DNA from 4 places in the Pseudomonas sp. NPDC090203 genome. Region 1 is predicted to be linked to each of the others. Evidence: predicted binding sites of a transcription regulator. Region 1 holds the regulator's gene; each other region holds the start of a gene.

Region 1 (4,190 bases):
GTCTGCGCTGGCCCCGCGTGTGCCCAACGTCGAGCTCGAGGACGAGCTGCGCAAGACTCAGTCGCGCATCGTGACCGCACAGGCGGAGCTGACCAGCCGCAGCGAACTGGACACCGTCGCCAATCGCCAGCTGTTCGCAGGCATCGCCATGGACGACAGCAACAAGCAGATCGAGCCGACCCTGGACGAGCCGTTCCGCCCATCGATCCATGCCGCGATCGCGGCTGATCGTGCAGAGCGTGCCGAGCGTGCGGCGGCCGAGCCTGGCATCAGCCAGCGCGCCTACGAGTCGATGCGTTCGGAATTGAACGGCCTGCGTGAACTGCTGGAAGTCCAGCTCGGTTCGCTGGCCTGGAATCAACTGCAAGGCAGCCGCCCGCAACAGGCCAACCTGTGGCGTCGCCTGCAACGTGTTGGCCTGTCCGGCCCGCTGTCCCGTGACCTGCTGAACATGGTCCCGGACGTCGACGACCAGCCCCACGCCTGGCGCATGTTGCTGGCGCACCTGGCGCGCATGATCGTCACGCCCGACGTCGAGCCGCTCGAAGAGGGCGGGGTGATTGCCATGGTCGGACCTGCCGGAATGGGCAAGACCACCACACTGGCAAAACTTGCGGCGCGATATGTGTTGAAATACGGCGCGCAAAATATCGCGCTGGTGAGCATGGACAGCTTCCGTATCGGTGCCCAGGAGCAACTCAAGACGCTGGGCCGCATTCTCAATGTGCCGGTGACCCACGTCGATCCGGGCCAGTCCCTGGCTCAGGCGCTGGAGCCGCTGCTGCGCAAGCGCGTGGTGTTGATCGACACCGCAGGCCTGCAAGCCAGCGATCCTGCACTGCGTCTGCAGCTGGAAAGCCTGGCGGGCCGCGGCATCAAGGCGCGCAACTACCTGGTCCTGGCCACAACCAGCCAGAAGCAGGTGTTGACCGCCGCGTACCACAGTTACAAACGTTGCGGCCTGGCCGGGTGCATCCTGACCAAGCTGGACGAAACCGCAAGCCTGGGCGAAGTGCTCAGCCTTGCCGTGACACACGAGTTGCCCGTGGCCTATCTCACCGATGGCCCACGGATACCGGATGATCTGCATCTGCCACGTCGCCATCAGCTTGTAAGCCGGGCGGTGAGTGTTCAGATGCAGGAGGAGCCTAGCGAGGAAGCGATGGCGGATATGTTTGCGGATCTTTATCACAGCCCCGGCAAACGCGCGGGCTAGGTTAAGGAAAATGACATTGGAAAATACCTGCATCGATGGTCTGCCAGGCATTGTTCAGTCACTGAACGTGCAGCCCGAAATGTGGCTTAGGTCTAAGCAAGACAAGGTAAAAAATTAACATGGGCAGCATGCATCCCGTTCAGGTTATTGCGGTGACTGGTGGCAAAGGTGGCGTAGGCAAGACCAACGTGTCAGTGAACCTTTCGCTGGCACTGGCCGAGCTAGGGCGTCGCGTGATGTTGCTGGACGCCGATCTGGGTCTGGCCAACGTCGACGTATTGTTGGGCTTGACCCCTAAACGCACCCTGGCCGACGTCATCGAAGGCCGCTGCGAACTGCGCGATGTCCTGTTGCAGGGGCCTGGCGGTGTGCGCATCGTGCCGGCGGCGTCCGGCACTCAGAGCATGGTCCAGTTGACCCCGGCCCAGCATGCCGGCCTGATTCAGGCATTCAGCGACATCGGCGACAACCTGGACGTGCTGGTGATCGACACCGCCGCCGGGATTGGCGAATCGGTCGTCAGCTTCGTGCGCGCGGCGCAGGAAGTGTTGCTGGTGGTCTGCGACGAGCCGACTTCGATCACTGACGCCTACGCGCTGATCAAGCTGCTCAACCGCGACTACGGCATGAACCGCTTCCGCGTGCTGGCCAACATGGCCCAGAGCCCGCAGGAAGGGCGCAACCTGTTCGCCAAGCTGACCAAGGTCACCGACCGCTTCCTGGACGTCGCGCTGCAATATGTGGGCGCCGTGCCGTACGACGAGTGCGTGCGCAAGGCGGTGCAGAAGCAGCGCGCGGTGTACGAAGCGTTTCCCCGTTCCAAATGTGCGCTGGCGTTCAAGGCCATCGCGCAGAAAGTCGATACCTGGCCGCTGCCGGCGAACCCGCGTGGCCACCTGGAATTTTTCGTTGAGCGCCTGGTTCATCAGACCAGTGCAGGGCCAGTGTCATGACTGCAAGTGGCTATCGCATGTACAGCAAATCATCCAGAGATTCCCAGTACGAGCTCATCGAGCGCTATGCCCCGTTGGTCAAGCGTATCGCCTACCACTTGCTGGCGCGTCTGCCGGCCAGCGTGCAGGTCGAGGACTTGATCCAGGCGGGGATGATCGGCCTGCTCGAAGTGTCGACCAAATACGACTCCACCAAGGGTGCGAGCTTCGAGACCTACGCCGGCATCCGCATTCGCGGCGCGATGCTCGACGAAGTGCGCAAGGGTGACTGGGCGCCACGCTCGGTTCACCGCAACACGCGCATGGTCAGCGACGCGATTCGTGCCATTGAAGCAAAAACCGGCCGTGACGCTAAAGATCACGAGGTTGCTGCCGAACTTCAATTGAGCCTGGACGATTACTACGGGATTCTGAACGATACCTTGGGCAGCCGCCTGTTCAGCTTCGACGACCTTTTGCAGGACGGCGAGCATGAAGGGCTGCACGAGGACGGCGCGAGCCAGTCGCTGGAACCCTCGCGCGATCTCGAAGACGAGCGCTTCCAGAGCGCGCTGGCCGATGCCATCGCCAACCTGCCCGAGCGTGAACGCCTGGTGCTGGCGCTGTACTACGACGAAGAGCTGAACCTCAAGGAAATCGGTGAGGTCCTGGGTGTCAGCGAATCCCGTGTCAGCCAGCTGCACAGCCAGTGCGCCGCACGTCTGCGGGGCCGGCTGGGTGAGTGGCGCGCACGTTGATTGATTGAACGCAGGCTTTCGGGGCTGCGGATGGTATGTAAAACCGGCTGTGCAAGATGTTGTGTGGGCATCATGAGACAAGGCAGGAGCCGGTCGGATCGGGTCTTTGAAGATCCGCTCTGCTGCGCGCGTGACCTGCCGATTCGTCAGACCCGTCACTGTTATTCGTAGAAGCCGCTCGCCGGTATTGATTGAACGCGCGTCCAGGTGCTGGGCGCGTTAAAGACTGCTTGGAGGTCGAATTGGACAAGAACATGAAAATCCTCATCGTTGATGACTTCTCAACGATGCGGCGGATCATAAAAAACCTGTTGCGTGACCTTGGGTTCACCAACACGGCCGAAGCAGATGACGGTACCACCGCATTGCCGATGTTACAGGCTGGCGGTTTCGATTTCCTGGTCACGGACTGGAACATGCCGGGCATGTCGGGCATCGACCTGCTGCGCCAGGTGCGTGCCGATGAACGCCTGCGCCACATGCCGGTGCTGATGGTCACTGCCGAAGCCAAGCGCGAGCAGATCATCGAGGCTGCCCAGGCCGGTGTTAACGGTTACGTCGTGAAGCCATTCACAGCCCAAGTGCTCAAAGAGAAGATCGAAAAGATATTCGAGCGCGTCAATAGCTGATGTCCGCTGCGAGGGCGCTATGGATCCTAAAGATTCGACAATGGGTGACTTCGAGTCGACCCTGAAGAAACACGCACAAGAGCTCGTCACCAGCCTTGAAAAAGGCAAGTTCGGCGACGCCGTGCAACTTATCCATGAGCTTAACCAGACTCGCGATCGCGGGTTGTATCAGGAAGTGGGCAAGCTGACGCGCGAGTTGCACAGCGCGATCGTCAACTTCCAGATCGACCCGCACATGCCGCAAGCCGAGGAAGTGTCCCAGATCACTGACGCCACCGAGCGCCTGTCCTATGTGGTCAGGCTCACGGAAGGTGCGGCCAACCGCACCATGGACCTGGTGGAGCAGAGCACGCCGTTGATGAACGGCCTGAGCGAGGACGCCAAGGCACTGAGTGCCGATTGGGGGCGCTTCATGCGTCGCGAGATCGGCGCCGAAGAGTTTCGTGATCTGGCCCGCCGCGTCGATGGTTTTCTGTCGCGCAGCGAGAAGGAGACCCACCAGGTCGCCAGCCACCTGAACGACATTCTGCTGGCCCAGGACTATCAGGACCTGACCGGCCAGGTGATCAAGCGTGTCACCACGCTTGTGACCGAGGTCGAGAGCAATCTGCTCAAGCTGGTGCTGATGGCAAGCCAGGTGGATCGCTTTGCCGGG
Region 2 (4,190 bases), on a different contig from region 1:
GCGCCGGGAATGTGGCCGGCGTCGTAGCGGGCCGCGCTGGTCAGGTCGACCAGGATCAGCTCTGAAGCACCAAGGCGTGCCTGCAGATCGGCGGGCTCGATCACCAGTGGCAAGCTTGAGAAGGCAGACATGTGAGGTCTCCAGATCGCGAAAAAGAGGCGAATTGTAGCTCAGCTGTCAGCCATTGCGTTGGCTAAAGGTGCTCAGTGCCTTCTCGATACATTGCCCCGTTTTACCAAAGGCCTGAACCGTGACTTCCGAAAACGGCCCGCCGCCCTGATCCGCTGCAACCAGCATCAGCACCCGGCCATTGCTGGCCAGTGAGCGGATCAGCAGGTTTTCGCCGCTGAACAGGTTTCGCAGTTGCGCGGGCAGCAGGGCCGAGAACTGCGCGTTGTTGCCGGGCGTCAGGCGCAGTTGGGTGGCCTGGGCCAGAAGCCGTTGCAGCACGGTGCTTTCCTTGTAGGGAATCAGCAGCGCTGCGGCGGATTTATCCACACCCGCAATCTGGTGCACCCGCAGGCTGTCACTCTTGCGATCGAGCATCAGCAGCACCACGCGCTGCATGCCTGAAGCCACCAGTGCGTCACGGGCGCAGAGGGTCAGGTGCATGGCGTTGGCGAAGGCGCTCGGTTCCTTGAGCAGGTCGCCGCAATGCTTGCGCCACACCTGCAACGCTTCGGCCGATGGCGGCGGGGCGGGCAGCAGGCCCTTGTGCACCCGGCGCGTGTCCCACGGCCAGAGCAAGGCTTCGGCCGGATGCCACACCCCCGGCGCTGCGTGCTGGCGGGCGCTGGCGGCGGCGTTCTGGTGCACTTGCTGCTGCAATTCCATCAATGGCTGTTGCAGGTACAGGCTGGTGAGCAATTGCCAGCGCAGGTTATGCGGCGTGTCCCAGGCCTGTTGCGCGGACAGCGCCAGCCCGTTGGCCAGCAGAATGGTGTTGGCCGGCTGGTTGAGCCAGCGGCGCAGCAGCAGGTCGGCGTCCAGCGCCTGCTGCTGTTTGAGGGGGTCGGCGTTCTCATGGGCGATGCGCAGCACCTTGACCAGGTTGCGCTGCTCGTTCATCAGCAGGTTGTAACCCTGAGTGACCCAGACCGGCAGCCGCCAGCGCTCAGCCAGCGCCTGGCAGACGTCCAGCAAGCGTACGCCAAACAAGGCCTTTTCGACGCGTTTGGCGCATTCGCCCTTGTGGATAACCCGCAGCTCCCACTCTTCCAGCAGCTTGGGATGCGCCAGCGCCATGGGCCACAGCGGCGCCAGAAACAGCAGGCTGCCCAGGTGGATGTCCTGCCACAGCCGCGCCAGTTGATTGGCGAACAAGCCGTAAGCCTGCTGGGTGGCGTGCTGGCTGATCAATTGCAACTGACGCAATGCCACCGGGATGCGTTGCAGCTCCACGTTGGGCAGGCGCGCGAGCAGCGTGCCGGTGCGCGCCAGGCCCAGCCGGTTCAGCGCCACTTCCAGGCTTTCCGCAGGCTCGGCCAGGCCGCTGCTGTGCAGGTTGGCTTCGCGCAGGACGCTGAGCACCAGAGCGGGGCTGTCCTGCATCAGGTCGGCAATGTCACGCAGGGACTTGCGGCTGTCGTTCAGCGCGGCCTGGACCTTGGCGTAGGCCACCGCCGGGACGGGCAGGGCAATGCTATCGAGTTGAGTGAGCCAGGTATCGACCGTTTGCGGAACGGGGAGCGTCGAAGCTTTTTCTGATTGCATTCACAAGCCCCATACGGCTGGGAGGTTTTGATCGGCGTCGAATGCTGGCATCATGCTGGCCTTCGCGCTGCTGTGCCCGAGCCAGACGCCAGACAGGATTTTCGCCTGATTTGACTATAGTCTCGCGCACTCGTGCCGATAAGGAGAACAAGAGTTTTGAGCGCTTCTCGCACAATGACCATGAACCCGACTCAGTAAGTATTTTCTACCTATGGCAAAAATTATCGGCATCATCGTCGTTTTCGCGAGCGTCCTCGGCGGCTACGTACTCTCCCATGGTCAAATCGCTGCGTTGATCCAGCCTTTCGAGGTGCTGATCATCGGCGGTGCGGCGTTCGGCGCATTCTTGCAGGCGAACCCGGGCTACATGACCATGCACGTGATCAAGAAATCCGTGAAGATGTTCGGCTCGCGGTTTACCCATGCTTTCTATCTGGAAGTGCTGGGCCTGATCTACGAGATCCTCAACAAGAGCCGTCGTGAAGGCATGATGGCCATCGAGGGTGACATCGAAGAACCGGAAAACAGCCCGATCTTCGCCAAATACCCAAGCGTGCTCAAAGACACCCGCATGATCGCCTTCATCTGCGATTACCTGCGCATCATGTCGTCCGGCAACATGGCTCCCCACGAGCTCGAAGGCCTGTTCGACATGGAACTGCTGAGCATGAAGGAAGAGCTGGAACACCCCTCCCATGCCGTGACCGGCGTGGCCGACGGCATGCCCGGTTTCGGTATCGTCGCGGCGGTACTGGGTATCGTGGTGACCATGGCGTCCCTGGGTTCCGGTGACAAGGCCGCGATCGGTATGCACGTAGGTGCGGCACTGGTCGGTACCTTCTTCGGTATTCTCGCGGCCTACGGCTTCTTCGGCCCGCTGGCCCAGTGCCTGGCCCACGATGCCAAGGAAGAGATGAACGTGTTCGAGTCGATCAAGGCCTCCCTGGTGGCTTCGGCCTCGGGCGTTCCGCCTTCACTGGCCGTCGAATTCGGCCGCAAGGTCCTGTATCCAGCGCATCGCCCCAGCTTCAGCGAGCTGGAACAAGCTGTTCGCGGTCGTTGATCCATGGAAAATAATCAGCCGATTATCGTAAAGCGCGTCAAGCGCTTTGGCGGAGGGCACCACGGTGGTGCCTGGAAAATCGCCTTTGCCGACTTCGCGACGGCAATGATGGCGTTCTTCCTGGTGCTGTGGCTGATGTCCTCGGCAACGCCTGAGCAGTTGATCGCCATCGCCGGTTACTTCAAGGACCCGGTCGGTTTCTCCGACAGCGGCTCGCCCTACGTCATCGACCTGGGCGGTTCGCCCGAGATGTCGCCGGACCAGACCCTCAACCCTGAAGTCAAATCCACTCCTGCGCCGGACAAGGTGCCCGTGGATGCCGACAAGGAAGAGGCGGCGGCCGAACAGGTCGAGCAAGAGCGTCTGGAGATGCTGTTGCAAGAGCTTCAGACCAAGGTCAACGAGAACCCGCAACTGGCGAAGTTCAAGGACCAGATCCTGTTCGAGATCACCCAGGACGGCCTGCGCATCCAGATCATGGACGCGGAGAACCGCCCGATGTTCGACATCGGCAGTGCACGCCTGAAGCCGTATTTCGAAGACATCCTGCTGGCCATGGCCGACACTATCAAGACGGTGCCGAACAAGGTGAGCGTCAGCGGCCATACCGATGCCACGCCTTACGTGGGCAACAACGGATTCGGCAACTGGGAGCTGTCGGCCAACCGCGCCAACGCCGCGCGCCGTGCATTGACGGCAGGTGGCTATCCGGACGGGCAGGTGGCTCGCGTGGTCGGCTTCGCCTCGTCTTCGCTGTATGACAAGGACAACCCGAACAACCCGATCAACCGCCGCATCGACATCACCGTGCTGACCAAAAAGGCCCAGGCGCGTATCGAAGGCGACCAGAACGCAGGGGAAGCGCCGAAGACCGGCCCGGCACCTGCTTCGGCTCCGGCTGCCCAGCCAGGCGCGTCGAACAGCCCGGCCCCCGTGGATCCGCAGGCTTACGCCCAGCCCCACGAGATCCGGCAGAAGCTGAATATCTTCGATCAGGGGCAGTTGAAGATCGACGAAACCAAGAACTGAAACAGGTTCTGACAAAAACGCCGCGATGATCGCGGCGTTTTTGTTTCTGCGGTTACCGCGGTCCGTAGCAGTCCGGCTTGCCGGCGTCGGCGATCGTCAAGTTCTGTGGGAGCGGGCTTGCCCGCGAAGGTGGCGGGTCAGTCAGCCTCAATGTGTCAGGTCTGGCGCTTTCGCGGGCAAGCCCGCTCCCACAGTTGTTCAGCGTGGGCGCCAGAAAGCGCGCCGTTCAGTAGCCGCTGTCAGGCAAGCTGGCGATGATCGAGCGATAGCTGTTCATCCGCTGCTGCTGCACGCGGCCGTCTTCCAGGGCCTTGAGCAGCGCGCAGCCCGGTTCGCGGTCGTGCTTGCAGTCGCGGAAGCGGCAGCGGCCGAGCAGGTCGTTGAA
Region 3 (4,190 bases), on a different contig from region 1:
GCCTTGGGCGGCCAGCAGCGCGGCCAGTTGAGCCAGGGCCTCGGGGTGTTGCGGCTCAAGGTAAAGCGCCTTGCGGTAGAAGCCTTGCGCACTCGCGGCATCGCCCTCGACCTCGGCGAGCAGGCCCTGCCAGTAGAACACCCGTGCGACGGGCTCGAAACGCTTGAGGTATTGCTCGCACGCAGCCTTGGCCTGGGCACTCTTGCCCTCGTTGGCCAGACGCTTGATGCTGTCGAGCAGGGTCGTGGCTTCGCTGTTGTCCAGCGCCGGGCTCGCCGGAGTACGCGGCGGCGCGGCGAACGGACGGACGCTGGTCTTGACTCGCGGCGGGGCAACAGGAACCGGCCTGGCACTGACCGGCAGCGATTCGCTGCGCGCAGGCACGCTGGGCGCGGGGGACGGTTGGGCCAGCGGTTCAGCCCGATGCCTGAAGGCAAACGACTGGGCCACGCCAATGGACGCCATACCCATGCGCCCCAGCAGGCTGCCCTCGGCAGGCCCGATGAACAGCACGCCGTCGTCGCGGGTCATGCGTTTGAGCGCCTCGAAACCCCGGCGCTGAGTCTCGACATCGAAATAGATCAGCAGGTTGCGGCAGAACACGAAATCGTACGCCGACTGCGCCACCGGCAAGGCCGGATCGAGCAGGTTGCCGGCTTGAAAACCGACCCGCTCGCGCACCCGATCCTCGACCCGGTAGCCCTCATCGACCTGGGTGAAGTAGCGCTGGCGAAAGCCCTGGTCTTCGCCACGAAAGGAATTCTTGCCGTAGACCGCACGCCGCGCCCGTTGCAGGGACAAGGGGCTGATGTCCACCGCTTCGACCTTGAACTGCTGCGCCTGCAAACCGGCATCGAACAACGCCATGACGATCGAATACGGCTCCTCGCCGGTCGAACACGGCAGGCTGAGGATGCGCAAGGGCCGCGCGCCGTTGAGCTGCGCCAGCCGTGCGGCCGCAAGTTTGCCGAGGGTGACGAAGGATTCCGGGTACCTGAAAAACCAGGTCTCGGGCACGATCACCGCTTCGATCAGCGCCTGTTGTTCTTCAGCCGATCCCAGCAGCAACAGCCAGTAGGCGTCGTGGTCGGCGGCATTGGCCTGGATGCAGCGCTGACGCACCGCGCGCTCGACAATGGCCTCGCCCACCGATGCCACGTCCAGCCCGATGCGGTTTTTCAGGAAGCCGAAGAAACGCGCGTCGGCACTCATGGCGTCGCCTCGAACTGCTCAAGGCTCATGGGCTCGCGGGGGAACAGCAGGTCACGCACCGCATCGTTGAGCAGGTCCGGCACGCGAATCCACTGCAACAGGCCCAGTTCATCCTCGCGCACCGGCCCCAGGTACGGCGCCTGGCGGTTGTCCAGCCCGTAGGCCTTGAACTCCAGAGGGCTGCAACGCAGGGTGTCGGTGGCCTGTTCCAGAATCAGCCCCAGCCGCTGCGGCGCCCGGTCGGCTCCGGGGCGATAGTGCACCAGCACCAGCCGCGTGCTGGTGCGCAGCGGGGCCGCTTCGCCGAAAGTCAGGGCGCTCAGGTCGATGACCGGGATCACCGAGCCGCGATGGGCAAACACACCGGCCACCCAGTGCGGTGCCTGGGCGATGGGCTTGAGCATCAGGCGCGGCAGCACCTCGGCGACTTCCGTCGCTTCCAGCGCATAGCGTTCCGTGCCGATCCGGAACAACAGGAACAGCTTGTTCTTGGGCAGCACGGGCGCATTGCGTTTGGCGGAATGCTCAGTCATGGAAAGGCTCAGACCTTGAATCGCGAAACGCCGCTGCGCAGCCCCACGGCCACCTGACTCAGTTCGTCGATGGCGAAACTGGCCTGACGCAGGGACTCCACGGTCTGGCTGCTGGCATCACCCAGTTGCACCAGCGCCTGATTGATCTGTTCGGCGCCGGTGGCCTGGGCCTGCATGCCTTCGTTGACCATCAACACCCGCGGCGCCAGCGCCTGGACCTGGTGGATGATCTGCGAAAGCTGCTCGCCGACCTGGGTCACTTCGAACATGCCGCGACGCACTTCCTCGGAGAACTTGTCCATGCCCATGACCCCGGCCGACACCGCCGACTGGATCTCGCGCACCATCTGTTCGATGTCGTAGGTGGCCACGGCGGTCTGGTCGGCCAGGCGTCGCACTTCGGTGGCGACCACGGCAAATCCGCGGCCGTACTCGCCGGCCTTTTCCGCTTCGATGGCGGCGTTGAGCGACAGCAGGTTGGTCTGGTCGGCGACCTTGACGATGGTCACCACCACCTGATTGATGTTGCCGGCCTTCTCGTTGAGGATCGCAAGCTTGGAGTTGACCAGGTCGGCTGCGCCCATCACCGAGTGCATGGTCTCTTCCATGCGGGCGAGGCCTTGCTGGCCCGAGCCTGCGAGAATGGATGCCTGATCGGCGGCCGACGTGACTTCGGTCATGGTACGCACCAGGTCACGGGAGGTCGCGGCGATCTCACGGGACGTCGCGCCGATTTCAGTGGTGGTGGCCGCCGTCTCGGTGGCGGTGGCCTGCTGCTGCTTGGAAGTGGCGGCAATTTCGGTCACCGAGGTTGTGACCTGCACCGACGAGCGCTGCGCCTGGGACACCAGCGCCGCCAGTTCCGTGACCATGTCGTTGAAGCCGGTCTGCACCGTGTTGAATTCGTCCTGGCGTTCCAGGTTCAGGCGGCTGCTCAGGTCACCTGTGCGCATGGTTTCCAGAATCTTCACGATGCGGTTCATCGGCGCCAGGATCGTGCGCATCAGCAGCAGGCCGCAAGCGACCGCCGCCAGCACGGCGATGATCAGCGAGATCCCCAGGGTGATCTTGGATACGGAAACCGCCGCCTGAATGTTATCGGCGGCGCGGTCGGCATTGACCTTGTTCTTGGTCCCCAGGGCATTGAGCACCTTGCGGCCATCGAACCACAATGGGGTCAACTGTTCGACGAAGATGCGCTGGGCCAGGGCGTAGTTGTCACCCTGATAAGCCGCCAGAATGCCGTTGAGCACTAACTGATAGCGTTCGCGCAGTTGCAGGAACTGGGCGAAGTCGGTGCGATCGGCTTCTTCGAAGATACTCTTCTGGTAGTTGGCGATCTGCGCCTGCAAGCGGTCTTCGAAGTCCTTGTACTGGTCTTCTTCGGCGTTGGTCAGGCTGCGCCCGGTGCCCTCGGCGAGCAATTGCTGGGTGCGCACATAGCTCTCCACCCATGCGCCGCGCACGGTGCTGCTGTAATAGACGCCAGGCAAGGCATCCAGACGCACTTCATCTGCACTGTCTTCAATGACCAGAAGCCGGGTGAAAGCCACGACAACCATCAGCAGCATGATGGCGATGATTACAGCGAAGCTCGCCAAGATACGTTGACGCAACGTCCAGTTCTTCACAGTCAGCCCTCAAGAGTTCAACACCGGCGCAACCGGGTTCAAGAAGCGGACCGAAGAACGGCCCGAAGCGAGCGGAGTATAGCCTAGTGCCTTACCGATTAATCTGGCTGTTTCCGACATAACTTACGTAATTACGCACACATATAACGGAAATATCTGACAGGTTATCGGCATTGGGGGCGTTTACCTTACCCGTAGCAGTCCGGCTTGCCGGCGACAGCGCCATCTGAGACACGTTTATATGAACTGACACGCTGCGATCGCGGGCACGCGCTCCTACGGCCTCCGGCCAGAGCCCGGTTGGGCGTCCGACACAAACCCGTAGCAGCCGGGCTTGCCCGCGGGATCGATCTTGCGGCCGCCCCGCCGGCAAGCCGTGCTGCTACGGGGCGGTGGTGTGCTTTCGACTTGATTCTGATCTCTGTGCGCGGGTTACTGCTGGGTTTGGCGGACCTGGTTTTCCAGTTCGGCCTTGAGGCTCGGTTCAAGCTTCAGTTGGCGGGCCAACTCATCCAGGTATGCCCGTTCCATGAAGTGCTCTTCATCGACCATCATCACACTGGCCAGGTACATCTCGGCGGCGATTTCCGGGGTCTGGGCGGCGCGGGCGACGTCGGCGGGGTCTAGCGGTTTGTTCAGCTCGGCGTGAAGCCAGTGCTGCAACTGTTGATCGCCGGTCAGGCGGGTGAATTCGCCTTCGATCAACTGCCGCTCATTGTCATCCACATGCCCATCGGCCTTGGCCGCTGCCACCAGCGCCTTGAGGATCGCTTCGCTGTGTTGCTCGACCTGGGCGGGCGGTACGCGGTCGACG
Region 4 (4,190 bases), on a different contig from region 1:
AAAATAGAGCCCTTGATTAATGGTCTTGAATGTGAAGGTTGTGGTTTTGAAGCAATTTTTGGCTGTGCATGACTATATATGTAAGGTCTGTTTGTGGGTTGTTTGTGGTAGCGTCTGACAGGCTTCTGAAAATGCTGTAGGAATAAGGGAAATAAGCGGATAAAAATAAAATTCGCTAAACGAAAGTTGTTTAAAGTTTGGCAAATCCTCTATGCGTATGCATCGAGGTGATGCGTGTTGTGTATTCAAATGGATCGCAAATCATATGGTTACAATTTAATTGTCGGCGGCTACGGCAGCGGATCTGCGGGGTGGTTGCCCTTGCGTTCTTCACTTTGAGGCCCGATCGGTACGGTATGGGCTGCCAGGTTCCAGGAGCATCGGGATGTTGAGGTGGGGCTGGGATGAGCAAACTTCGACCGCCGGCTCGGTTCTCCGTGAACGAATGAGTGGTTCGGCACTGCGGGTAGGGTTCATATAAGCCATGTGGAAAATGCTATTCACGAGCTGGGTGAGGCCATCCGGGTTCGCTGCTTTCAACACCCGCTCTGCAAGGGCGGCAATATGAACAGAGGGTGGAGTTAGAGGAATGACTTCCTGCAAATTTACGTTTTTCATGGCGTTCTCCATCTAGCACCCGAGAATGTCTGAGACAACCAGGTAAGTGCCTGCTTAATCAGTGTCGTAGACAGACGCAAACACCTTTGTGGTGTTATTTATTTATCGCTTGTCTGAATTTCAACTAATAGTGATTCGTGGTTTCTGTCAACCCGTCGCATTGCCGTTAACCCATAAAAAACATCGCATAAGTGCAACTTCAGAAACGTCCTACATTTCTAATCCATAAAAAAGCCCCGGCAGTGGGGCTGCCGGGGCTCGGGGTGTTGCTGTGCAGGCATTAGCGGTTGAAACGCTCCACCAGCGAGTACTGGCTCAGGGCGGTACAGGTCAGTTCGGCGCTCAGGTTGGCTGAGCGGCGGGCTTCGTCGGAGGTCTGGTCGGCCAGTACGGCAATGTTGCGGATGTTGCGGCTGACTTCTTCGGCGACCGAGCTTTGCTCTTCGGTGGCGGCGGCGATCTGGGTCGCCATGTCGGTGATGTTGGCCACCGCATCGCTGATGCCCACCAGCGCCTTGTCGGCTTCCAGCACCTGTTCGACGCCTTCTTCGGCCTGACGGCGACCGGTTTCCATGGTCTGCACGGCGTTGTTGGCGGTCTGCTGCAGTTTGGCGATCAGGGCGTGGATCTGGCCGGTGGATTCGGTGGTGCGTTGCGCCAGTTGGCGAACCTCGTCGGCGACCACCGCGAAGCCACGGCCCATCTCGCCGGCACGGGCGGCTTCGATGGCGGCGTTCAGGGCCAGCAGGTTGGTCTGGTCGGCGATGCCTTTGATGACATCGACCACGCCACCGATTTCGTCGCTGTCCTTGGCCAGTTGGGTGACGGTCAGGCCGGTGTCGCCTACGGAGGCCGAGAGCCGCTGAATGGCTTCGCGGGTTTCGCTGGCGATGTCACGGCCACGGCGTGTCAGTTCATTGGCCTGCTGGGTGGCGTCGGCGGTGCGTTGAACGTGGGTGGCCACTTCCTGGGTGGTGGAGGCCATCTGGTTGATGGCGGTGGCCACCTGATCGGTTTCCACGCGCTGACGCTCAAGGCCCATGGAGCTGGCCTGGGCGAGGCTGTCGGACTGGCGCGCCTGGGCATTGAGGTGTTCGGCGGTGTCCTGCAGGCGGGTCAGGCAGGTTTTCAGGCGGGCTTCCTGGCTGAGGATGGACATCTCCAGACGCGCCTGCGGGCCGCGGCTGTCGGTGTACATCTGGGCGATCAGCGGGTCGGAGGTGGTCTGTTCGGCCAGACGCAGCAAGCGCTTGATCCCGCGCTGTTGCCAGCTCAGACCCAGCAGGCCCAGCGGCACGGAGAGGGCGGCGGCCAGGGCGAAGCCCCATTGCGAGTTGAGCCACACGCCGATCAGGAAGCTCAACTGGCTGACCAGGATGAACGGCAACCAGTCCTGCAGCACCGGCAGCCATTTGTCGCGGCTGGGCACGGCGGTCTTGCCGTTGTTGAGGCGCTGATACAGGGCCTCTGCACGACGAACCTGTTCGGCGGTGGGCTTGATGCGCACCGACTCGAAGCCCACCACCTGTTTATTTTCGAAGATCGGCGTCACGTAGGCGTTAACCCAGTAATGGTCGCCGTTCTTGCAGCGGTTCTTGACGATGCCCATCCACGGCTGGCCCTGTTTCAGGGTGCCCCACATGTGTTCGAACACGGCGGACGGCACGTCAGGGTGGCGCACGGTATTGTGCGGTGCCTTGACCAGTTCGTCGCGGGTGAAGCCGCTGATGTCGACGAAGGCGTCGTTGCAGTAGGTGATCACGCCGCGCGCATCGGTGGTCGAGATCAACCGTTGCTGCGCCGGGAAGGTCCGTTCGCGTTGGGTGATGGGCTGGTTATTGCGCATAAGCTATTCAATCCGGGAAGGCTTTGAACCCTTATCGGCGGCCTTTGCCGGAAATTAAGCGTTTTGTGAACTGCGTCATGGGACGCTTTGTCGCAGATCAACCGTCAGCGGTTGAACATCGGGTAGGTGAACAGGCCGAAATGCGCCAGGTTGAGCCCGAAATGAGTGATGACCGCCGCAGTCAGGCCGCCGAATCGATAGGCGATGCCGTAGCCGATGCCGGCCATGCCCGCCAGCAGCACCCATTCCCAGCCCGCGCCCATGTGCGCAAGGCCAAAGGCCAGCGACGCCAGCCCGATGGCCAGCGCCTGGTGGTAGGGAAGGCGATACAGCAGGCGAGCGAGGCCTTGCTGGAGGTACCCGCGAAACAGCAGCTCTTCGGTGATGGTGACCAGCAACAGGTTGTTGATCGCCCAGATCATGCCCTGCTCAGGCCATTTCGGTGCCCAGCCGACGATCCCCAGCGAGACTGCGCCTGTCAGGCAGATGACCGTGGTCACGGGCAGGGTGATGCTGGCGGTCAGCAGTGTGCGGCGAGGGCTGACGGCGAAAAATACCCAGGGGCAGGCCAATGCGATCCAGAAGCCGATCAGGGGTTTGTCCAGGTTCAGGAACATTGAAAACGGCGCGGCTTCCTGGGTGAAGCGTACGGCGGCGATGACCCGCGCATTGAAGAAACCGGGCAGCCAATGGCTGGCAAGCCCTGCGGCCAGGGCGATGAACAGACTGTGACCGAACAGGCGTATGCCCCGATGGCTGAACTGGCTGACGCAGATCCCCGCCATGATCAACAGCCCGAACGTCACCACCACAGGCAGGGTCAGTTGGCCGTAGGTCAGCGCAATGCAGTAACCCAGCGTAAGCAACGCAAGCGCGGTCCAGCGAAGCGCCGGCATGGTGTCGTCCTTGAACGTGAGATAAGGCTGCGGATTCTAGCGTTCATTAAACGGTTGTGCATGTAGGACGGGGCTGAAAGTCGCGGGGGAATGAGTGTCGTGGAAGGGTTAAACGTTTCCGTGAGGAGAGGGAAACGCGACATCCACCCGTAGCAGCACGGCTTGCGGGCGGGGGCGGTGTTGAGGGCGCTGTCGCGGGCAAGCGCGCTCCTACAGGGGGGCGGAACGTAGCAGTCCGGCTTACCGGCGTCGGCGACACTCAAATCGCCGACGCCGGCAAGCCGGACTGCTACGGGGTTGTGTCGTGCTTTCTGGCGGTGTTGATCTGCGTGGCGCCGTCGCGGATGAGCCGCCCTACGACTTGATCAACTGCCGCAGCACATAATGCAGAATCCCCCCAGCCTTGAAGTATTCCACCTCATTCAAAGTATCGATCCTGCACAGCACCTCGACATCCTCCTGCTTGCCGCTCTCCCGGGTGATCTGCAACGTCAGGCTCATGCCCGGTTGCAGCGTGGCCCCGGTCAGGCCGGTGATGTTCAGCACCTCCTTGCCGGTCAGTTCAAGGGTCTTGCGGCTCTGGCCGTTCTTGAACTGCAGCGGCAACACGCCCATGCCCACCAGGTTCGAGCGGTGGATGCGCTCGAAACTCTCCGCGATCACTGCTTTCACGCCCAAGAGGTTGGTGCCCTTGGCGGCCCAGTCCCGGCTGGAACCGGTGCCGTACTCCTGCCCGGCAATGACCACCAGCGGCGTGCCTTCCTGCTGATAGCGCATGGCGGCATCATAGATCGGCAGCTTTTCATCGGTCGGAACGTGCAGGGTGTAGC

The links. Region 1 encodes FliA, which starts transcription of late flagellar genes. Its sites were predicted from a motif close to CTAAAGTTTNNNNNNNNNNNGCCGNTAA; they were not measured.
Region 2: a site for FliA is predicted at 1,828-1,855, ahead of motA (flagellar motor stator protein MotA). Genes of this name have one in related genera too.
Region 3: a site for FliA is predicted at 3,541-3,568, ahead of ACIPO9_RS22215 (methyl-accepting chemotaxis protein). Genes of this name have one in related genera too.
Region 4: a site for FliA is predicted at 2,496-2,523, ahead of ACIPO9_RS00690 (methyl-accepting chemotaxis protein). Genes of this name have one in related genera too.

The regions. Positions count from the first base shown of each region.
Region 1 covers NZ_JBIVCV010000006.1:295,104-299,293, reverse strand. Annotated here, with positions in the region: gene flhF (flagellar biosynthesis protein FlhF) at 1-1,216, shown strand, start outside; gene fleN (flagellar synthesis regulator FleN) at 1,336-2,169, shown strand; gene fliA (RNA polymerase sigma factor FliA) at 2,166-2,906, shown strand; gene ACIPO9_RS13110 (chemotaxis response regulator CheY) at 3,161-3,535, shown strand; gene ACIPO9_RS13105 (protein phosphatase CheZ) at 3,555-4,190, shown strand, end outside.
Region 2 covers NZ_JBIVCV010000008.1:302,715-306,904, reverse strand. Annotated here, with positions in the region: gene rhdA (thiosulfate sulfurtransferase) at 1-131, opposite strand, end outside; gene ACIPO9_RS16520 (HDOD domain-containing protein) at 178-1,713, opposite strand; gene motA (flagellar motor stator protein MotA) at 1,925-2,776, shown strand; gene motB (flagellar motor protein MotB) at 2,780-3,805, shown strand; gene rsgA (small ribosomal subunit biogenesis GTPase RsgA) at 4,032-4,190, opposite strand, start outside.
Region 3 covers NZ_JBIVCV010000014.1:26,684-30,873, reverse strand. Annotated here, with positions in the region: gene ACIPO9_RS22225 (CheR family methyltransferase) at 1-1,212, opposite strand, end outside; gene ACIPO9_RS22220 (chemotaxis protein CheW) at 1,209-1,745, opposite strand; gene ACIPO9_RS22215 (methyl-accepting chemotaxis protein) at 1,754-3,376, opposite strand; gene ACIPO9_RS22210 (tellurite resistance TerB family protein) at 3,809-4,190, opposite strand, start outside.
Region 4 covers NZ_JBIVCV010000001.1:153,332-157,521, reverse strand. Annotated here, with positions in the region: gene ACIPO9_RS00695 (hypothetical protein) at 331-618, opposite strand; gene ACIPO9_RS00690 (methyl-accepting chemotaxis protein) at 899-2,464, opposite strand; gene ACIPO9_RS00685 (lysostaphin resistance A-like protein) at 2,569-3,360, opposite strand; gene acnA (aconitate hydratase AcnA) at 3,715-4,190, opposite strand, start outside.